Regions from separate parts of the Vibrio sp. T11.5 genome, predicted to be linked through region 2. Evidence: predicted binding sites of a transcription regulator. Region 2 holds the regulator's gene; each other region holds the start of a gene.

Region 1 (4,773 bases), on a different contig from region 2:
CACAAAGAACATAACGAGCAGACCTTAAATGTGACCTTTGGCTACAGCTATCAGACCGCCAAACATCAGATCAGTATTGCGCCGCAGTTCGAGTATCGCGCCTTAGCGAATCAGGCTCTGTTTGCTTCGGGCGGTTTCAAGGCAGATTGGTTTGCTAATCTTGGTCAGACTTCTGCCATCAAATTTGAAGTAAAAGGTGAATATCTCGATTATCGTAATCAAACCTTTGCTTACCAGTCCGACTGGCAGTGGTCGGTCTTTGGCACTTATTGGCATCAGTTACCCGATGAGTGGCTATTGTTTGGTGGCTTAGACTGGACACTGAAACAAAATCGACAGGCGGTGCATGAGTACGATTTGTGGGGAGGTCGATTGGGCGTGAATAAAACCTTCACATCGCTGAACACTGATGTGACCTTATTCGCTTCGCTGAGGCAACGTATTTATGGTGACTTCAATGCGGTGCTTGGTGAGCGGCGCGACGATACTGAGCAAAATTATACCTTAGTGGTGACGCTGCCAGAGCTGTTTGCCGGATTTCAACCGCTCATCGAAGTCAAAGCCAATCAGACCAAGAGTAATGTTGATTGGGCATACAGCTACAAGCAGCATCAATACAGTCTAAAACTAGAAAAAAGATTCTGAAAATAATCAACGGCTTATTGTTTTTTCAAAAAATAATTAAAAAACTTTTACGGATTTTTCATTGTGGTTCGGTGTTACTGATAGAGGTGCACGTGTTTGGCTAGGCATAGTGCGCACAGATAAACCGAATGTGAGTAAAACAATGGAATGCTTATCCAGATCACTACTGATTATTTGCTTTTTTTTAGCGGCCCCATTCAGCTGGGCTGAAACAACGTCAGAAAGCGGGTCACAACCCGTTATGCAGGAAAATGCGACCATCGCAGAGAAGGCTGAAATCTCTGCGCTTCCTGCACCGGTGAGCGACAACATGTCGCCACCGGATTTGGTCGCCGCTACTGCTCAACACGACATGTCCCCCTATGGCATGTATCAATCGGCTGACTGGGTGGTCAAAGCGGTGATGATTTTACTGCTGGTGGCCTCAGGCGTGACTTGGGCGATCGGTATCGCAAAGCAAATCCAGTTGAACCTAGCGTGTCGCCGTGCGCGTCATATTGTTAATGAATTGCTTGATTCTGAAACCTTGGTCGAAGGCAAGCTGCGCTGCGGCAGTGCAGAAGGCGCTGGGCTGGCGTTGATTGAAGCTACAGAAAAAGAACTGGCGTTGTCTGCCCGAGCAGATAATGAGGACGGTATCAAAGAGCGCTTACAGCTCAGGCTCGAACGTGTTCAGGCTGGTTTAAGCAGTGCGATGGTTGGAGGTACAGGAGTGCTGGCAACAGTGGGCTCCGTTGGCCCTTTTGTCGGGCTATTTGGCACCGTTTGGGGGATCATGAATGCCTTTATCGGCATCGCCAAATCTCAAAACACCACATTAGCTGTCGTAGCGCCGGGGATTGCAGAAGCGTTGTTGGCAACGGCGATTGGTTTGGTGGCCGCGATTCCTGCGGTAGTGCTTTATAACCACTTTACTCGCGGTGTCAGCCAGTATCGCGCGCTTATGGCAGATATCTCTGCAGCGCTGATGGTACTGGTGAGCCGAGATCTCGATAGAGAGCCCGTTTCTATCGATGGAAAAAAGTTGGCAGCCTGAGCGGAGCATAGAGATGGGATTTAAAGTTGCTTCGCAGCAGGACGAGTTGGTGGTCAATCATGAGATCAACATCACGCCGTTTGTTGATGTCATGCTGGTGTTGCTGATCATTGTAATGGTCGCGGCACCACTGGCGACGGTCAATATACCGGTCGATTTACCCACGTCTTCGGCTGCACCGACACCTCAACCTAAGGCTCCGTTTTACTTGACTGTTAGCACTGATCTGGCGCTGACATTAGGCGAGGAGAGTACGGTGACTCTCGAACAACTGCCTCAAGCGCTAGCCCAAGTGCTGCCTGATAAAGAGCAGCGGATCTATTTACGTGCTGACAAAGCACTGGATTACCAAAGCTTGATGAAAGTGATGAACGCTTTGGTTGCAGCGGGTTATGTACAGATCGCTCTGGTCGGATTGGAACAACCAGAGAAATGAGAGGCAGTCAGTTAGGAAGATCCATAGCGCATGATAGCTTTGGCCCATGGTTGCTACCTGGAATCATCATTAGTGTCGGTTTTCATCTGGCTGTTGCGGTATATTATTTGTACCAACCTAAAGCTAAATTTATTCAGCCGCCAGCAGCGATTCCCGTCAGTGTTGCTTTGGTTGCACCCGTCGCGGCGCCACATGTTGAAAAGCCCGCGTTAAACTCTGGTCCTGAGCAAAATGAGTCGATGGATTCTATGGCATCAATGGCTCGTACAGAGCCGATTGATCCACAACAGAAGATCCAACAAGAGGTCGAGAGTGTGCCGGAGCCATCTCCGATTATAGCCAAAGAAGCACAGCGCTCCTCAGAGATTGCGACGCCTGAAAAACCAATAGAGACGAAGCCAAAAACGAAAGTAGAGAGCAAACCTGTTGCACAGGTTCAAAAACAGTTGGAAACGCCGCAAGCCGAGACACCTTCAGTCAGCCAAAAGGCTTCGGTCGCTCAGATTAAAAAGAGCGCTCCCAAGCTTGAAGTCGAAAAAGAACATAAGCAGATTCAAGGCGTGTCTGGGGCATTTAGCCAACACCTCAAACAAGTTAAGATGAGTTGGAAGCAGCAACTGGTGCTGCACCTTGAGCAGCACAAGCAGTATCCGCGCCGCGCTAAGCGGATGCGTAAACAAGGTGTGCCCTTGATTACTTTTACTATGGATAGAGCGGGGCAAGTACTGGGCGTCAAACTGGTACGCAGTAGCGGAACAGAATCGCTCGATAAAGAAGCGGTGGATCTTGTCTACCGTGCTATGCCATTGCCATTACCACCAGATGAAGTCAGCGGTGCGACCTTAACTTGGACGGTTCCAGTTCGGTTTTACGTTCAGTAGTGAATGAACCTAGTATTGGTGTGACCAATACACGCTCGAAGCAAACGTTTGCTAAATTTGCACAAAACCATTGAGATTTCACTCAAGATCCTTAAAATCCGCGCAAACGATTAAATGCTGTATATGTCTGATGGAATGGATTGGACGTTTCTACCGCTGAGCCTATCTCGGTGACTACAGTTGCTTTGCCCCTTTTCTCTTCATACAGCATTGGATCCGTTTACTATTTACTCCACTTGTAAAGGTTTCATTGTGAGTCTCGAATCAACCCTGAAAAACCAGAATCAGTCCGGTGTACTGGAATCGGTATTTAAAATCACTCAACGTAACACCACCCTAGGTACTGAGCTGTACGCAGGCTTTATTACGTTTTTGGCAATGAGCTATATTCTGGCGGTTAACCCAGCCATTCTGGGTAGCATTCCCGGCATGGATAAAGGTGCGGTGTTTACGGCGACGGCGATCGCAGCGGCAGTGGCAACGCTAATCATGGGCATTTGGGGTAATTACCCGGTGATGCTGGCACCAGGCATGAGCATGAATGGCTTCTTCAAAGGGATGTTACTGAGTAGCTCAGTTGCCTTGGTGTGGCATGAAGCGCTGTTTGGTATCTTTCTATCCGGTGTGTTGTACCTGATTCTGTCGATGACCAATATCCGCAAAGCGATGATTGAGTCGATACCAGAAGATCTTAAGCTGGCGATTACCGTTTCGCTTGGATTGTTCATTGCCTTTCTTGGTCTTAAAAATGCCGGCATTATTGTTTCTAACCCGATCATTTTGGTCAGCATGGGCAAGGTGACAGACCCACAGGTCATCATTGCTTACATCAGTATCTTTGTCGCTTTGGGTTGCATGGTGCGCGATATTAAGCTCGCGACCTTTATTTCTTTTGTTACTGCTATTGTGTTAACTGTCTTTGCTGACATGGTGATGGGGACCAACAACGCGCCGATTCCAGAGCAATTGGTCTCTGCTCCGCCAAGCTTAGCGGGCAGCTTTGGTGCGGTGTTTGATTTTTCAGGATTAACGGCGGACAAAATGTTTGACCTGTTGTTTATTGTGATTATTTTCCTGATTGTCGATTTCTTTGATGGCCTGAGTACGATTGTTGGTGTTGGCCGTGATGCAGGGATCATCGATAAGGATGGCAAAGTGCCCAATGCACGTTCTGCATTGGTTGCAGATGCGGGTGGCACGGTGATTGGTTCAGTTCTGGGAACCACCTCTATCACTGCCTTCTCAGAGTCTGGCATTGCCTCTTCTCAGGGTGCCAAAACCGGATTGGCCGCCGTGATGGTTGCGGGCTTGTTCCTAGTCTCTCTATTCCTATATCCATTGTTTTCGATTTTTTCAGCCGCCATGGTGGCGCCAGCGATGGTCGTTGTTGGCATCTATATGATCGGGCGTTTAGGGCAAATTAGCTGGGAACAAAAAGAATCCCGCATTGCGGCATTCTTTACCATCATGTTCACCGTTCTAAGTTTTTCACCAGCCAACGGTATGGCGATGGGTTTTATCAGCTATGCATTTACCATGGTTGTGGCAGGTAAAGGTAAACAGGTGCATCCGGTGATTTACGCTCTATCGGCTATATTCCTGACGTACTTGGTACTGTTGTAATAAGATTTTGAAACTAAAAAGCCCCGCTCTTAGAGCGGGGCTTTTTTAATTATCCTGATTCTAATCATCTCTTTTAGATTAATATGCAACATGTTTATTTGATTTATTTTTAGTCAATTTGATCTTGTCAAATTATAATCAAATGTTATTGT
Region 2 (4,773 bases):
ATTTTGTTGCTGGAGTCAGCCAAAGATACTTGGGAGGAAGCAAGACAAGCGGTGCCAGTGGTTAAACGTGACAATCTGGTCGTCGTCACGTCCGCCAGTCATATGAAACGCGCTCTGCACGAATTTCATTCTGCTGGTCTTAAACCTTACCCAGCTCCAACCAACTATCTGGCTCACAACAAGGTAACCCAAGCTTGGGCAAAATACGCACCTAAAGCCGTGTATCTCGAGCAAACTGAACGCTATTGGCATGAGACGCTGGGACGGATCTGGCAGTCACTTCGCGACTGGGCAACAAATTACGAAGAGCCATCCGATAACGATGTATAATAAAAAAATACCGAGGATATACCTCGGTATTTTTTAGTTGTCTGTTTAACTCAGTCACCCGCAAACATATACCCTTCACCATGAACAGTCACAAAAATTTGTGGATTTTTAGGATCAAACTCCATCTTAGCGCGCATCCGGCGAATTAACACATCGATCGTGCGATCATTAGGTGCATCAACTCTATGACTGATCATATTGAGTATACGTTCTCGGCTGAGTACTTGGTTCGGATAAGAGGAAAGAGCGACTAACAGCTCATATTCGGCTTTGGTCAGTTTTACTGGTTCGCCATTTTTGCTTAGAGCGCGACGAGGAACATCAAAGGTCCATTCAGCAAAACGTATCACATTGCCTGTATTTTTTTGCTGTTCATCGACATCAATGCCACGACGAGTTGCGGCAATGCGCCACAATAGGTTCTTAACACGAACAAGCAATTCACGCAGTTCAAACGGCTTGGTGACATAATCATCTGCGCCCATTTCTAGGCCTACGATTTTATCAATGCTATCCGTGCGACCCGTTACGAGAATAATTCCAATGTCTGATTGACTGCGAAGTTCACGTGTGAGCATTAACCCATCTTCACCGGGAAGGTTGATATCCAGCATCACCAAATCAACTTCATCACTTTGTAGCGTGTCGCGCATTTGCTCGCCGCTTTCAGCTTCACTGACTTGGTAACCCTCGTTTTGAAAGTAGCCAACCAACTTGCTGCGAGTCACTGTGTCGTCTTCAACTACTAATACGTGATAGCTCATTTACACCACTTACTTACATTTGGAATTGTCTTCGTTTGTATTCTATTCATAATCAGTAACAATTCTAGTGTTTGTCGTCCTATCAAGGGGAAACCTGAGTGTTTATTGATTCAAAACAAAACTAGTCTCAGGCATTAATAACTTTGCACTTTTGCACTCAATCTGAAACAACACCCATTATCGCTATTCATTTTTATTGGTTAAACTGGAAAGCAGAATTTTCAGGAGTCTGAACTCATGCAAGAACTTAAAGCATTCAACGAAAAACGCGCTGAAATATACTGGTGGTTGTCCAGCTTATTTGCTAAAGAGCTAACAGAAGAGGATCTTCAGCAGTATCAATCTGTAGAGATCCGTTCTTTTCTAACAGGGCTGGGGGAAAACTCTCACCTGAAACCAGCCATAGATAAACTAGTCATTGCGCTCAATCGTCTTATCGATCGTGAAGATGCTCAGCTTGAACTGGCCGCAGACTTTTGCGATTTGTTTCTCAAATCAAACAAGGACTCAGCACTGCCTTACGCTTCGATATATATCGGCAACTCTGGCCTTCTCAATGACCAACCAGCCGCAGACATGGCGGAGTTGATGGCTAAACATGGCATTGAGGTAGACAAAGGGCTGAATGAGCCCGCAGACCACCTAGCGATTGAGCTCGATTTTTTGGGCAACCTGATTATCCAAGCTAACGAGCTAGATCAAGAACGCCACATGGAAGATTCATTTGCCGAACAGGAAGGATTTATTCAACAACATCTCCTGAGTTGGGTGCCACAATTTAGTAAGCATTGCGAAACATTGGACAAATTTGGCTTTTACTCTGCGGCTGCTTTGCTACTGGTTACGTTTCTTGAACTCGACTGCGCCTACTTAAGAGGTGAGTAACCTTGTTATGAATGTGTGATACAAAACTTATTACACCTTCTTTTTGTTTGCTCTTCTTTTGTTTGCGGTCTAGAATCGTGACCGCAAACGATAAAAATGAATGAACTAGAGACAAACCGCTGAATTAAGCGGTTTTTGTGTTTCTGATACTTTCTGCCAATTTATTCTACAATCTGAATATACCTCCTGGCAGTCATCGACAGGACAGAACCTTATGGCCACTATTAAAGATGTGGCACGCCTAGCTGGTGTGTCAACTACAACAGTTTCTCACGTAATTAATAAGACACGCTTTGTTGCCGAGGCGACACAAGAAAAGGTAATGGAAGCGGTCACGGAATTGAATTACGCACCAAGCGCCGTCGCACGCAGCCTGAAGTGTAATACTACTCGTACTATCGGCATGCTTGTTACTCAATCGACCAACCTATTCTTCTCTGAAGTCATTGATGGTGTAGAAAGCTATTGTTATCGTCAAGGCTACACGTTGATCTTATGTAACACTGGTGGCATCTACGAGAAACAACGCGACTATATCCGTATGCTCGCGGAAAAACGTGTCGATGGCATTCTAGTTATGTGTTCTGACCTAACAGAAGAACTCAGTGAGATGCTAGACCGTCAGAAAGACATTCCTAAAGTAATCATGGATTGGGGGCCTGAAAGCTCTCAAGCCGACAAGATCATTGATAACTCAGAAGAGGGGGGTTATCTTGCGACCAAATACCTAATAGACAACGGGCATAAAGATATTGCTTGTCTAAGCGGTCACTTCGAAAAAGCGGCCTGTCAGGAACGTATCTTAGGCTTCCGTCGTGCAATGACCGAAGCCAATCTTTCCGTCAACGAAGATTGGATTCTAGAAGGTAACTTCGAGTGCGATACAGCGGTGTTGGCAGCCGATAAAATCGTCGCCATGGACAAAAAACCATCAGCAGTGTTCTGTTTCAACGACACCATGGCACTAGGTTTAATGAGCAGACTGCAGCAAAAAGGTGTTCGTATTCCAGAAGATGTTTCTGTGATTGGCTATGACAACATCGAACTCGCCGAGTATTTCTCACCACCACTCACAACGGTCCACCAACCTAAACGACGCGTTGGTAAAAATGCGTTTGAAATTCTTCTCGAACGCATCAAAGACAAAGAGCATGAAAAGCGTGTATTTGAAATGCACCCAGAAATTGTAGTACGCGATACTGTGTGCAAATTCAACAAATAGCAGTGTGAAACGCCCGATTAATAACTCAATCTATTAGTCGGGCCTATCATTCAGGCGCAATTTAATTGAACCAAGATCACATTTGATCAATAGAGATGTGATACTTGCCTCAAATTTTATTTATCCTTAAGATGTTCGACTAATGCCACGAACAGGGCAAACCACTCGAAAGAGTGGGACGCAAAGCTTCCGGCCTGACTCAGGAAACTGAAAGGTAGCGGGGTTGCCGATGGGCAAAGATGCAAACGATTCGTATCGTTTAAAACACAACACTACAATTCTCACTTTTGAGCGAACATTGTAAATGTATGAGTTTTAATCTGGTATGACACCTTATTGACACTTTATCTGCATTATTTTGCTAATCTCTCGGACCTGAATTTGGTGGCGTATAATAATATACACCGAGATAACACAGCATGGATAAACCAATACTTAAAGACTCGATGCGACTTTTTGACCCACTTGGTCGTATAAAATCGCGTTCGATGTTCGGCGGATTCGGAATCTTCGCAGACGACACAATGTTCGCATTGGTAGTTAACGATATGCTCCATATCCGCGCCGACGACAAACTGGCTAGTCAATTTAAATCTGAAGGCTTAGAGCCCTATGTTTACAAAAAACGAGGCTTCCCGGTCGTAACCAAATATTTCGCTTTAACCAACGATGTCGCCTCCTGCCCCACCCGCGCGATAGAGCTAGCGCAGAGCGCACTCGAAGTCGCTAAAAAAGAAAAGACATCTCAAGCGAAAACTCGACCTAACCGCCTTAAAGACCTCCCTAACCTCCGTCTTGCAACTGAACGTATGCTAAAGAAAGCGGGCATCGATAGCGTTGAAAATTTAGAGGAAACAGGTTCAGTTAAGGCATTTAAGGCGATTCAAGCCACTCATACCGCAGACGTGTCCTTAGAATTGCTCTGGGCGTTGGAAGGCGCAATCAATGGTAAGCATTGGTCCGTCATTCCACCTGAACGTCGACAGGAGCTGGTCAACATACTCAACAGCTAATCAAGAATCGATGAAAAGCCAACCAGACGGTTGGCTTTTTTATTGGCTGTGAAATTTAATCTTTGCCAAACAGTTCTTATTTGTTAACAATTTAAATGAGCGCAATGTGTCTGCTGCTCGAAATAGAGGAAGTCGTTATGAATAAGAAACTTGTGTTGGGTATCCTGTTGGTCGGCCTGATCATTTTTCTCGGAGTCAATTTCGGTCAATACCTAACGTTAGAAAATGCCAAATCACAACAAGTTGCATTATCTGCATACATCAACAGTAATTTTACCTTAGCTGCGGCTATCTACTTCCTGGCTTACATCGCTATCACTGCGTTTTCCATTCCAGGGGCAGCAGTAGTCACACTACTTGGCGCCGCTCTATTTGGGTTTTGGACAAGTTTGTTACTCGTTTCATTTGCCAGCACCATAGGAGCAACATTAGCCTTCTTGAGTAGCCGCTTCCTGCTACGTGATTGGGTACAAAGTAAGTTTGGCGACAAACTGAATGCCATCAACCAAGGTGTCGATCGAGATGGGGCTTTTTACCTGTTCTCGTTGCGCCTCATACC
Region 3 (4,773 bases), on a different contig from region 2:
TTCGTGGTCAACACTTTCCCTTGGAAGCGCATTTTGTTAATGCGGATAAAGATGGCAACCTAGCGGTTGTTGCTGTGATGTATAACGCAGCACCGGGGGAAAATAACCAGATCACACAGTTGACGGCGACCATGCCTGAACCCGGTCAAACCGTGAGGTTACAAACGCCGTTTGCAGTAAAAGATATGTTGCCTGCAACGGGGGAGTACTACCGCTTTAATGGCTCTCTGACGACGCCACCTTGTTCTGAAGGCGTACGCTGGTTTGTGCTTAAATCTGCGCAAAATTTAACCACAGAACAGGCAAAACAAATGCAGATGGTGATGGGTAACAACAACCGCCCAATTCAGAAACAGAATGCTCGTGTCGTTCTCACTAACGATTAAATAATCAGGCCGGGTCAGCCCGGCCTTTTTAGTGGTTGTGGAATAACAACTAATTGGCCTCAGTTTGGCTTTTGCTTCCCTTTCACACTCAGTATCCTAGTGGCGATTCTCGCAATGTTGTGAGGTTGGGTTATCGCAGTTCTACCGAGTTCGAATTAGCGACTTTGGTTAATGGCCGCGTATTGACGCAGTAAGTCGGTTAAAGCTGTGACCCACTCTAATGCGTTGGTTGGGGCTTGTTTAAGCAGCACTTCCACATGTTGACAATGGACTTCAAGTGGTATTGCCTGTTCAAGGTGAAACGAAACCGAATAAAAATGCCAAAGCAATAAGCGTTGCATGCGTAGCGTGTTTTGCTGTTGATTGTCTGATTCGCTGAAAAGGGCTGGCAGTTCACTAAGAGCGATCGCACTCATCCTCAACATGGCATCAAACTGTGCCTCTTGCAGTTTGTCTTCGGATTCCGTCTCATCGGCATCGAACGTAAACAACTCAGTCATCGATTCTTCTGCGATCAGGCGGTGGATCATTCGCAGACTGAGTTCTTCGAGCTCTTCTCTTGGGGTAGCTTGCAGGGATGAGAGGGTGTAATCGCGTTGCATGGTGATCTCTGGCATCGGTTAAAGAGGCGCTTATTCTATACCGCTAGTGGTATAAATCTAGTTCAAAATAACAGAGTACTTGTTGTGCGCTGCGACGCCAGACCTTTTTGTCCTGCCGATAAACAAAATAGCCCCACCAAAGGTGGGGCAGTGTATTGTTGTGTTTGCGTTGTTAGCTGCTGACGTTGTTAGAGAATCTGTTTTTGTCACTAGTACGTTAGTTGACACTTTTATAAACCTAGATGGCAAATAATAAGTTGCCAAACTTTTTCAGTCATTGAATGGGGGGATAGCTTCAAAAGTGTGATCTTTGTTCACGGTTTTATAGCAAGTAAGTGCATATTTTATGTTTTTCTACTCCGATTTCATCTGCTCAATTGGGTTCGTTGCCGATTAAGCTGTTTATTGAGTGAACATTTGAACGTTTGCGTTAAAATATGTGATGAATATCTCACTGCGTGCGTTATACTCTCCGCCCGGTTAAGAGTACTGCTCTGCCAATACAAGCCGTCACATGGAATGGTGAATGACCCCACGGACCGGACCAGCTATTTACCAATGCTTGTAGAGGTTATCTTTAATGAATGTCCTATTCGGATTAATCGGTGTTGCGGCACTGTTATTATGTGCTGTGTTGCTGTCAGAGAGTCGTAAAGCGATCAACTGGAAAACAGTCTCTCGCGCCTTGTTACTTCAAATCGGTTTTGCCGCTTTAGTCTTGTACTTCCCTTGGGGACAAACCGCACTCACCAGTTTAAGTAATGGTGTTTCTAGCCTGTTAGGTTTTGCTGATGAAGGTATCGGATTCTTGTTTGGTGATTTAGCCAATACTGGGTTTATCTTTGCGGTTCGTGTTCTGCCTATCATCATTTTCTTTAGTGCACTAATTTCGGCACTTTATTACCTTGGCATTATGCAAAAGGTGATTGAGTTTATCGGTGGTGGTATCCAAAAGTTCCTCGGGACGAGTAAAGCCGAGTCTCTGGTTGCTACCGGTAATATCTTCCTATCTCAAGGTGAGTCTCCACTTCTTGTTCGACCTTTCCTTTCGCGCATGACTCGCTCTGAATTGTTTGCTGTGATGGCGGGGGGCATGGCCTCTGTGGCTGGCAGTGTACTGGGTGGTTATGCTGGATTAGGTGTTGAGCTCAAGTACTTAATTGCCGCAAGCTTTATGGCTGCGCCGGGCAGTTTGATGATGGCTAAGATCATTGTTCCTGAGCGTGAAACGCCAATTGATCAATCAGATATTGCAATGGACAAAGCGCAAGACAGTAATGTGATTGATGCTTTAGCAAGTGGTGCAATGAACGGCATGAAGGTTGCCGTTGCTGTCGGTACCATGTTGATTGCATTCGTTAGCGTGATTGCCATGGTCAACACGGGTCTTGAAAGTTTGGGCGACGTGGCGGGCTTTAGCGGATTGACGCTGCAAACGCTGTTCGGCTACCTGTTCTCTCCTTTGGCATGGGTGATTGGTGTGCCGGCCAATGAAATGCTGATGGCGGGCTCTTACATTGGCCAGAAAATTGTTATGAATGAGTTTGTGGCTTTCATCGATTTTGTCGAGCACAAAGCGCTGCTTTCTGAACATACCCAAGTGATCGTCACGTTTGCACTGTGTGGCTTTGCAAACATAGGTTCGATTGCTATTCAGCTTGGCTCTATCGGAGTGATTGCGCCAGAGCGCCGCTCAGAAGTGGCTAATCTTGGTATCAAAGCTGTGCTTGCTGGTACGTTTGCGAATCTTATGAGTGCTTGTTTGGCGGGTATTTTCATCCTGCTTTAATGCTGCCTTAAGTCGATAATTAAAAGCCCGAATAGCAAACTATTCGGGCTTTTTCGTCGTAATAAACAAAAATACTTAAGAATGCGTTTATGAGCAATGGAAGATCGTCAATGTCAATCATGTTTAAACTGGGTTATTTGGGGCTAGTGCCTTTCGCGCTGAGCCTCATCGGTATTGTCACAGGTGCGAGGCTCTTCGGGCTTACAGGCGAAGAAATGTTTATTTCGTACAGTGTGGTGATCTTGAGTTTTTTGTCGGGAGTACTGTGGGGCAATGGCATCGATCACTCGGTAGATAAAATTAGCCGTAATGCACTTTTACTCAGTAACTTGTTTGCCGTGATGACATGGGGTGTCTTGCTACTGTCACGCCAGAACGTCGCTTTAGCGCTTGTCTTGTTGGGCTTTGGTTATTTTCTGGTTTGGTTTTCAGAGCGAGCAGTCAGAATAGCGGAAAAAGAGCGCAAACCCGTAGGGTACAAGGTCCTCAGAGCAAGGCTGACCACCAGTGTCATCGTTATGCACTGTATTGCTCTCATCGCTTAAAAACTGATTTACAGCAAAACCTCTTTGTTTATAAGGCGTAGGATGAACGCCAGTATGCTAACAATCATAATATAAAGAGATACCGCTATGAATGAACTGGTTCAACGTTTTCTGCGCTACGTGTCCTTTAACACGCAGTCCAACCCTTCCAACCCCGCCTGCCCAAGTAGTGAAGGGCAATACACTTTCGCCCAATTCCTCCAACAAGAATTGTTGGAACTTGGTTTGAGTGAGGTGTTACTTGATGATAACGGCTATTTGATGGCGAAGCTGCCCAGTAATGTTGACTACGATGTGCCAGCCATTGGCTTTGTCGCTCATATGGATACCGCACCTGATGCGTCAGGAAAAAATGTCAAACCTCAGATTGTTGAAGATTATCAGGGTGGCGATATTGCCCTAGGTAAAGGTGATGAAGTGCTGTCGCCAATTCAATACCCTGAGCTGCGTAGACTGCTTGGCCACAATCTGATCACGACGGATGGCACCACACTTCTCGGTGCGGACAACAAAGCCGGTATTGCAGAAATTATTTCCGCTGTTGCTGAGTTGCAGGCGAATCCAGACATTCCCCACGGCGATATCTGCATCGGTTTTACACCAGATGAAGAAATTGGTCGTGGTGCGGACCGGTTTGATGTGGAGAAGTTTGGAGCACAATGGGCCTATACCATTGATGGAGGTCCGGTGGGCGAACTGGAGTACGAAAACTTTAATGCAGCCAGTGCTGATGTGATTTGCTACGGAGTCAACGTCCACCCAGGTAGCGCAAAAAATAAAATGGTGAATGCCATGAACATTGCCGCCCAGTTCCAATTGATGATGCCCGCTGATGAAACCCCTGAATCGACCGAAGGATATCAAGGCTTCTATCATTTGAAGTCTGCAAAAATGGCAGTGGCGCGCTGTGAGCTAGGTTATATCATTCGTGATTTTGAGCGTGACGGGCTAGAGCAACGCAAAGCCTTGATGCAGAGTAAAGTGAAGGAGCTTAACTCGACATTAAGCAAAGGACGTGTAGAGCTGAAATTATCAGACAGCTATTTCAACATGAAACAAATGGTCGAGCCTCATCCGCATATTATTGAACTCGCCAAGCAAGCGATGATTGCTTGCGATGTCGAGCCTAAAATTAAGCCCATTCGTGGTGGCACCGATGGTGCTAGGTTGTCCTTTATGGGTTTACCTTGTCCGAATATCTTCACAGGAGGCTATAATTTTCATGGTATTCATGAATTTATTAGCATTGAAGGTATGGAGCAGGCTGTACAGGTTATTGTGACCTTGTGTGAGAAAACAGCACTTCACTACAGATAAAATTCCGATATGTCCCTGTTATCTCATTGATTATCGTGTACATTGACTATGTATGCTTGATAAACAGAGGTTTCGGGGATGAAAAGGATTTTTTTACTGTTTACACACCTTATATGTGGGGCAATCGGTTTTGC
Region 4 (4,773 bases), on a different contig from region 2:
TGACCAAGCCATTAACTGACCCGCCAAACTGTTGACGTCGACGGCGTTTTTCCCTAAGCGTGAGGCTAAAACATCCAAGTACATTTTCGGCATTTTCTTTAGCTTTTCCGGCGATGAAAGCACATCATGAATAGGTGCTCCCAAGCTGACACACGCTTTAATTTTGTCTGGTTCCATAAAAGACAACCTAACCAGCGCATTGCCACCAAACCTGAACCCAATCAACCCAACTCTATGGTGATCAATCCAAGGAATGTGGAATAACTCGTTCAATACGGCTTGATGGAGACAAGAAGTATCTTCCGTCAATGTCCAGTGGCTGTTGTGTCCGACGGAGGGCATATCGACAGTCAACATGGCGATATCTTTCTTAGCTAGATGATTACGGAATAACTTCCACATGTCCGTTTGTAAGCTATCTAAGCCCGCACTGACCATTACCACGGGTTGTGGTTTATCTGTTTTAGTCAGATGGAGGTGAGCCAAGATACGTTTGTTCTGGTAGGGAACTTCTATCTGCTTAACGATGTATTTTGTCTTCTTCGACGCTTCAGTATAAGCACTACTAGCAAGGACCTGAGCCTGGACCGCTAAGTTGTCATTCTTAAGGTGCGGGTAACCTGCAATACTAAAGCACAAAGAAGCGTTGAACAGCTCATCGGCAGCTTCTTCACCCTTTAATTCATTAGAACGTTTATGGTGCTGCATACCCAACTTAGTCCACTCGTACGTCCAATTACCGCTGTGATAGCCCATTACGGTATCCAGCCACTCATCGTGGGTACGTGAATGTTTTGAGGATGCAATCTTGGCGAGAACAGCTTCGAGCTCAATAGGGTCTATACCTTGCCATACCCACTGCATTCGACGCAGATTTCGATACCATTTAAAGCCATCTTGTTCACGCTTTTGATCCAACACCGACTGGCTGCTGGGCATGTATTGTGTCAACGCAGAGGTTTCTTTGGCTTGTTTATGATTGGTGAACAGGGTTTCAGAGAGGTTTTTGCTCACTTCTTCAGACATAAGATGACCTAATGGGAATAATTTCCCACATTGTATACCTGTCGCGAGGTAAAAGTCAGACAAGAATCAAGGTTCGAAGTATTGGCTTACGAAAAGTCATAAAAGGAGGCCAAAGAAATATAGGGTAGCCTTCAGAAAGCGAAAAAAGCCAATGCTCAACCAACAAAAATGACCCATTTAGGGCCATTTCACTTTAATTGAACCACTCAGGAAAGGTTATTTTTGCTTGCGATTGATCGGTTCAGCGTACTGAATCGACATATCCCAAGGCTGTTCAATCCACGTTTCCTGTGCAATATCAACCACATAATCATCAAGGAGAGCAGCACCAGATGGTTTCGCACATACTGCGATCAATTTTGCTTTCGGATACAGTTCACGCAGCTTGCGAGCGGTATCACCACTGTCCACTAAATCTTCGACGATTAAGTAACCTTCGCCGTCACCTTCAGGTGCTTTCAAGACGCTCATATCACGTTGGTGATCATGATCATAACTAGAGATACAAATAGTATCAACATAACGAATACCTAGTTCACGAGCGAGAATTGCACCTGGAACAAGACCACCCCGACTTACGGCCCAGATACCTTTCCACTGCTCTGCCGGCATTTGCTGCTCAGCAAGCTCACGACAATAACTGTGCATTTGATCCCAAGTAATAATGAATTTCTTACTCATTGTTCTAAACCTAATAATAAAAGTTGAGGAGCAGTCCATTCCACTCAGCGCAGAACGTTCGACCCCTTAATGAAGTTCTTTAAGCAACAATGTACTTGAAGATAAAGATTGCTGACATCACCCATACACTGAGGGAAACATCACGACCTTTACCACTGAATAACTTGATTGCCGCATAAGCGATGAAACCGAGAGAAATACCTTCCGCAATAGAGAAAGTCAGAGGCATCAACAAACAGGTAACAACAACAGGTGCCGCCTCTGTCAGGTCTCGCCAATCGATGCTCACCAGACCAGAAAGCATAAGAATCGCCACGTAAAATAGCGCACCAGCTGTTGCATAGGCAGGGATCATACCAGCCAATGGCGAGAAGAAAAGAGCAAGAAGGAACAAAATACCAACAACAACCGCCGTTAGACCTGTTCGACCTCCAGCGGCAACCCCCGATACGCTCTCAATGTAAGAGGTCGTATTGGATGTCCCCAAAAGAGCCCCCACTGAAGTCGCGGTCGAATCAGCAAGAAGGGCTTTGTTTAGACGAGGAATTTTACCATCTTTATCCATCAGACCAGCTTTTTGAGATACCCCGACTAGCGTGCCAGCAGTATCAAATAAGTCGACGAAAAGGAAAGCAAAAACCACTGAAATCATACCGATCTCAAATACCGCAGAGAAGTCCAACTGCATAAAGGTCGGAGCAATGCTTGGTGGGGTTGACATGATCCCCCCCCATTGCACATCACCAAACACAAGACCTAAGCCTGTAACCGCCAAAATAGCGATCATCACCGCACCTTTTACGCCACGGTGAACCAGTGCGATAGTTAAGAAAAAACCAATTGAGGCTAATACCGCAGGTAGTGAAGTAATCGCTCCAAGAGAAACAAGCGTGGCTGGATTATCCACCACAATGCCTGCATTCTTTAGCGCGATAAATGCTAAGAACAAACCAATCCCCGCAGAGATACCCGTGCGCAAAGAAAGTGGGATGGAGTTTATGATCCACTCTCGGATCTTAAACACACTCAATAGAATGAATAGCACGCCGGATACAAATACTGCTGCTAGAGCTACTTGCCATGTATAGCCCATACCCAGAACAACGGCGTAGGTGAAAAAGGCATTCAGCCCCATTCCCGGTGCCTGAGCAATTGGGTAGTTAGCGACAAAGCCCATGATGAAACAGCCGATAGCGGCCGCGAGACAGGTCGCTACGAAGACAGCCCCACGATCCATACCAGCATCAGCCAAAATGGCCGGATTGACAAAGATGATGTAAGCCATGGTAAGGAAAGTTGTCATACCGGCTATGATCTCAGTTTTTACATTCGTTCCGTGTTCACTGAGCTTGAATATTTTTTCGAACATAATCGAATTCCAAAGGGTAAGAGTAAACGGTTGCGTAATCGATTGGCGGGATTATAAAGTCTACAAATGGCAAATTCCAGATAGAATTAGGACTCTAATCAATATTTATATCTATAAAACTCGAACTCAAATGCACCACCTAAAGGAACATTGGTAAAAAATCCTGTTAGCTCAATGAATAACGTTAATGCATCTATGAGTTTTTGAGGGGTGATTTTTTCAACCATGTCGTAAACTTACATTGAAGAAAAAGCGCTGGAGCGAGGTTGGATATGTGTTTACGCGAATAGTGTGAAGCAAAACTGATGAAAATAAGAAAACCATGCTATTAGAGGCGTTATTTTCAACAGATAAAAAAACGCCACTCAAATTGAGTGGCGGTTGAATCATGTCAGCAAATTGTAAGCTGTAATAAAATTCCAATTATAGGGGTGAACAAACTTGTTCGAGAGTCACAAGTTCGGAATTAGTAACCGAAGCTCGTTGGGTATGCAAAATTGCCAGTGTAAACAGAGTTGTTTATCCAGAACGCTGCACTTGGTAAACCTTTCATAACTATCACCTTCTAAATCAATGAAAACAGATAACAAATATTGATTTCTCGGTTCCTTGGAGGCGACAAATCGGACTCATCCTTTGAGCATTTTCTCTTCGCTTTCGAAGTTGGTTACTAATATACCTCAAAGAAAATTAATTACAACAACAAAAGTGACAAAAGTCACACAAATTTCAATAAATGACCAAGATTAAATGAATTTAGTAATTAAATTACAGAAATATTAATTTGGATGTTATTTTTATTACACACAATAAGAATTCAGACTCACATGGCAAAACGATTGAATCTAGGTTCTGTGATGGCAGCGAAACATTTCGTTTCTGCTTTGACTACTACCTAACCTTAGGTAGTGCTATTCTGTTCCTCTCTACCCAATAGGTCAGATTTGGTTTTTTGTTCGTTTAATTGACTAAGTTTCCTAACAAGATCTGGCATTATTATGATTAAGGAGTCATCCGTGTCTGAATTCCATTCTGAAATCAGCAACTTATCACCTGCACCATTATGGCAGTTTTTCGATAAGATCTGCTCAATCCCTCACCCTTCTAAGTATGAAGAAGCGCTCGCTCAATACATTGTGGACTGGGCAACTGAGCAAGGGCTTGATGTCCGTCGCGATCCGACGGGCAATGTCTTCATTAAAAAGCCAGCCACACTTGGCATGGAAAACAAGAAAGGGGTCGTTCTTCAAGCGCACATCGATATGGTGCCGCAAAAGAACGAAGACACAGATCATGACTTCACTAAAGATCCTATCCAGCCTTATATAGACGGTGAATGGGTCACCGCAAAAGGTACTACTCTAGGTGCAGACAACGGTATGGGTATGGCATCTTGTCTAGCAGTACTCGCCTCTACCGATATCAAACACGGTCCGATTGAAGTACTTCTGACTATTGATGAAGAAGCAGGCATGACTGGTGCCTTCGGCCTGGAAGCCGGATGGCTAGAAGGTGAGATTCTGCTGAACACCGATTCAGAGCAAGAGGGCGAAGTCTACATGGGCTGTGCGGGCGGTATTGATGGCGAAATGACATTCGACATCAAGCGCGAAGTTATCCCAGCAGGCTACGTAACTCGCCAACTCGTATTGAAAGGCCTGAAAGGCGGCCACTCTGGTTGTGATATCCATACTGGT

The links. The regulator PurR, encoded in region 2, represses purine synthesis genes. The targets are predictions, from matches to a motif close to TNANGNAAACGTTTNCNTNA.
Region 1: the regulator PurR is predicted to act here: its motif matches at 3,035-3,054, upstream of OH455_RS18620 (NCS2 family permease).
Region 3: the regulator PurR is predicted to act here: its motif matches at 1,402-1,421, upstream of OH455_RS16585 (NupC/NupG family nucleoside CNT transporter).
Region 4: the regulator PurR is predicted to act here: its motif matches at 3,095-3,114, upstream of OH455_RS03310 (NCS2 family permease).

What each region holds. Positions count from the first base shown of each region.
Region 1 is NZ_JAPPTP010000023.1:3,542-8,314, reverse strand. It holds gene OH455_RS18640 (surface lipoprotein assembly modifier) at 1-645, shown strand, start outside; gene exbB (tonB-system energizer ExbB) at 707-1,681, shown strand; gene exbD (TonB system transport protein ExbD) at 1,695-2,117, shown strand; gene OH455_RS18625 (TonB family protein) at 2,114-2,998, shown strand; purine riboswitch at 3,096-3,195, shown strand; gene OH455_RS18620 (NCS2 family permease) at 3,251-4,621, shown strand.
Region 2 is NZ_JAPPTP010000001.1:628,617-633,389, forward strand. It holds gene elyC (envelope biogenesis factor ElyC) at 1-330, shown strand, start outside; gene torR (two-component system response regulator TorR) at 381-1,094, opposite strand; gene torD (molecular chaperone TorD) at 1,332-1,979, shown strand; gene purR (HTH-type transcriptional repressor PurR) at 2,194-3,201, shown strand; cyclic di-GMP riboswitch class I at 3,347-3,432, shown strand; gene OH455_RS02950 (TfoX/Sxy family DNA transformation protein) at 3,621-4,214, shown strand; gene OH455_RS02955 (TVP38/TMEM64 family protein) at 4,352-4,773, shown strand, end outside.
Region 3 is NZ_JAPPTP010000018.1:973-5,745, forward strand. It holds gene OH455_RS16575 (carbonic anhydrase) at 1-386, shown strand, start outside; gene OH455_RS16580 (exoribonuclease R) at 542-988, opposite strand; gene OH455_RS16585 (NupC/NupG family nucleoside CNT transporter) at 1,569-2,777, shown strand; gene OH455_RS16590 (DUF3429 domain-containing protein) at 2,888-3,322, shown strand; gene pepT (peptidase T) at 3,410-4,639, shown strand; gene OH455_RS16600 (DM13 domain-containing protein) at 4,718-4,773, shown strand, end outside.
Region 4 is NZ_JAPPTP010000002.1:9,842-14,614, forward strand. It holds gene frsA (esterase FrsA) at 1-1,026, opposite strand, end outside; gene tet(34) (oxytetracycline resistance phosphoribosyltransferase domain-containing protein Tet(34)) at 1,243-1,707, opposite strand; gene OH455_RS03310 (NCS2 family permease) at 1,787-3,076, opposite strand; gene OH455_RS03315 (aminoacyl-histidine dipeptidase) at 4,093-4,773, shown strand, end outside.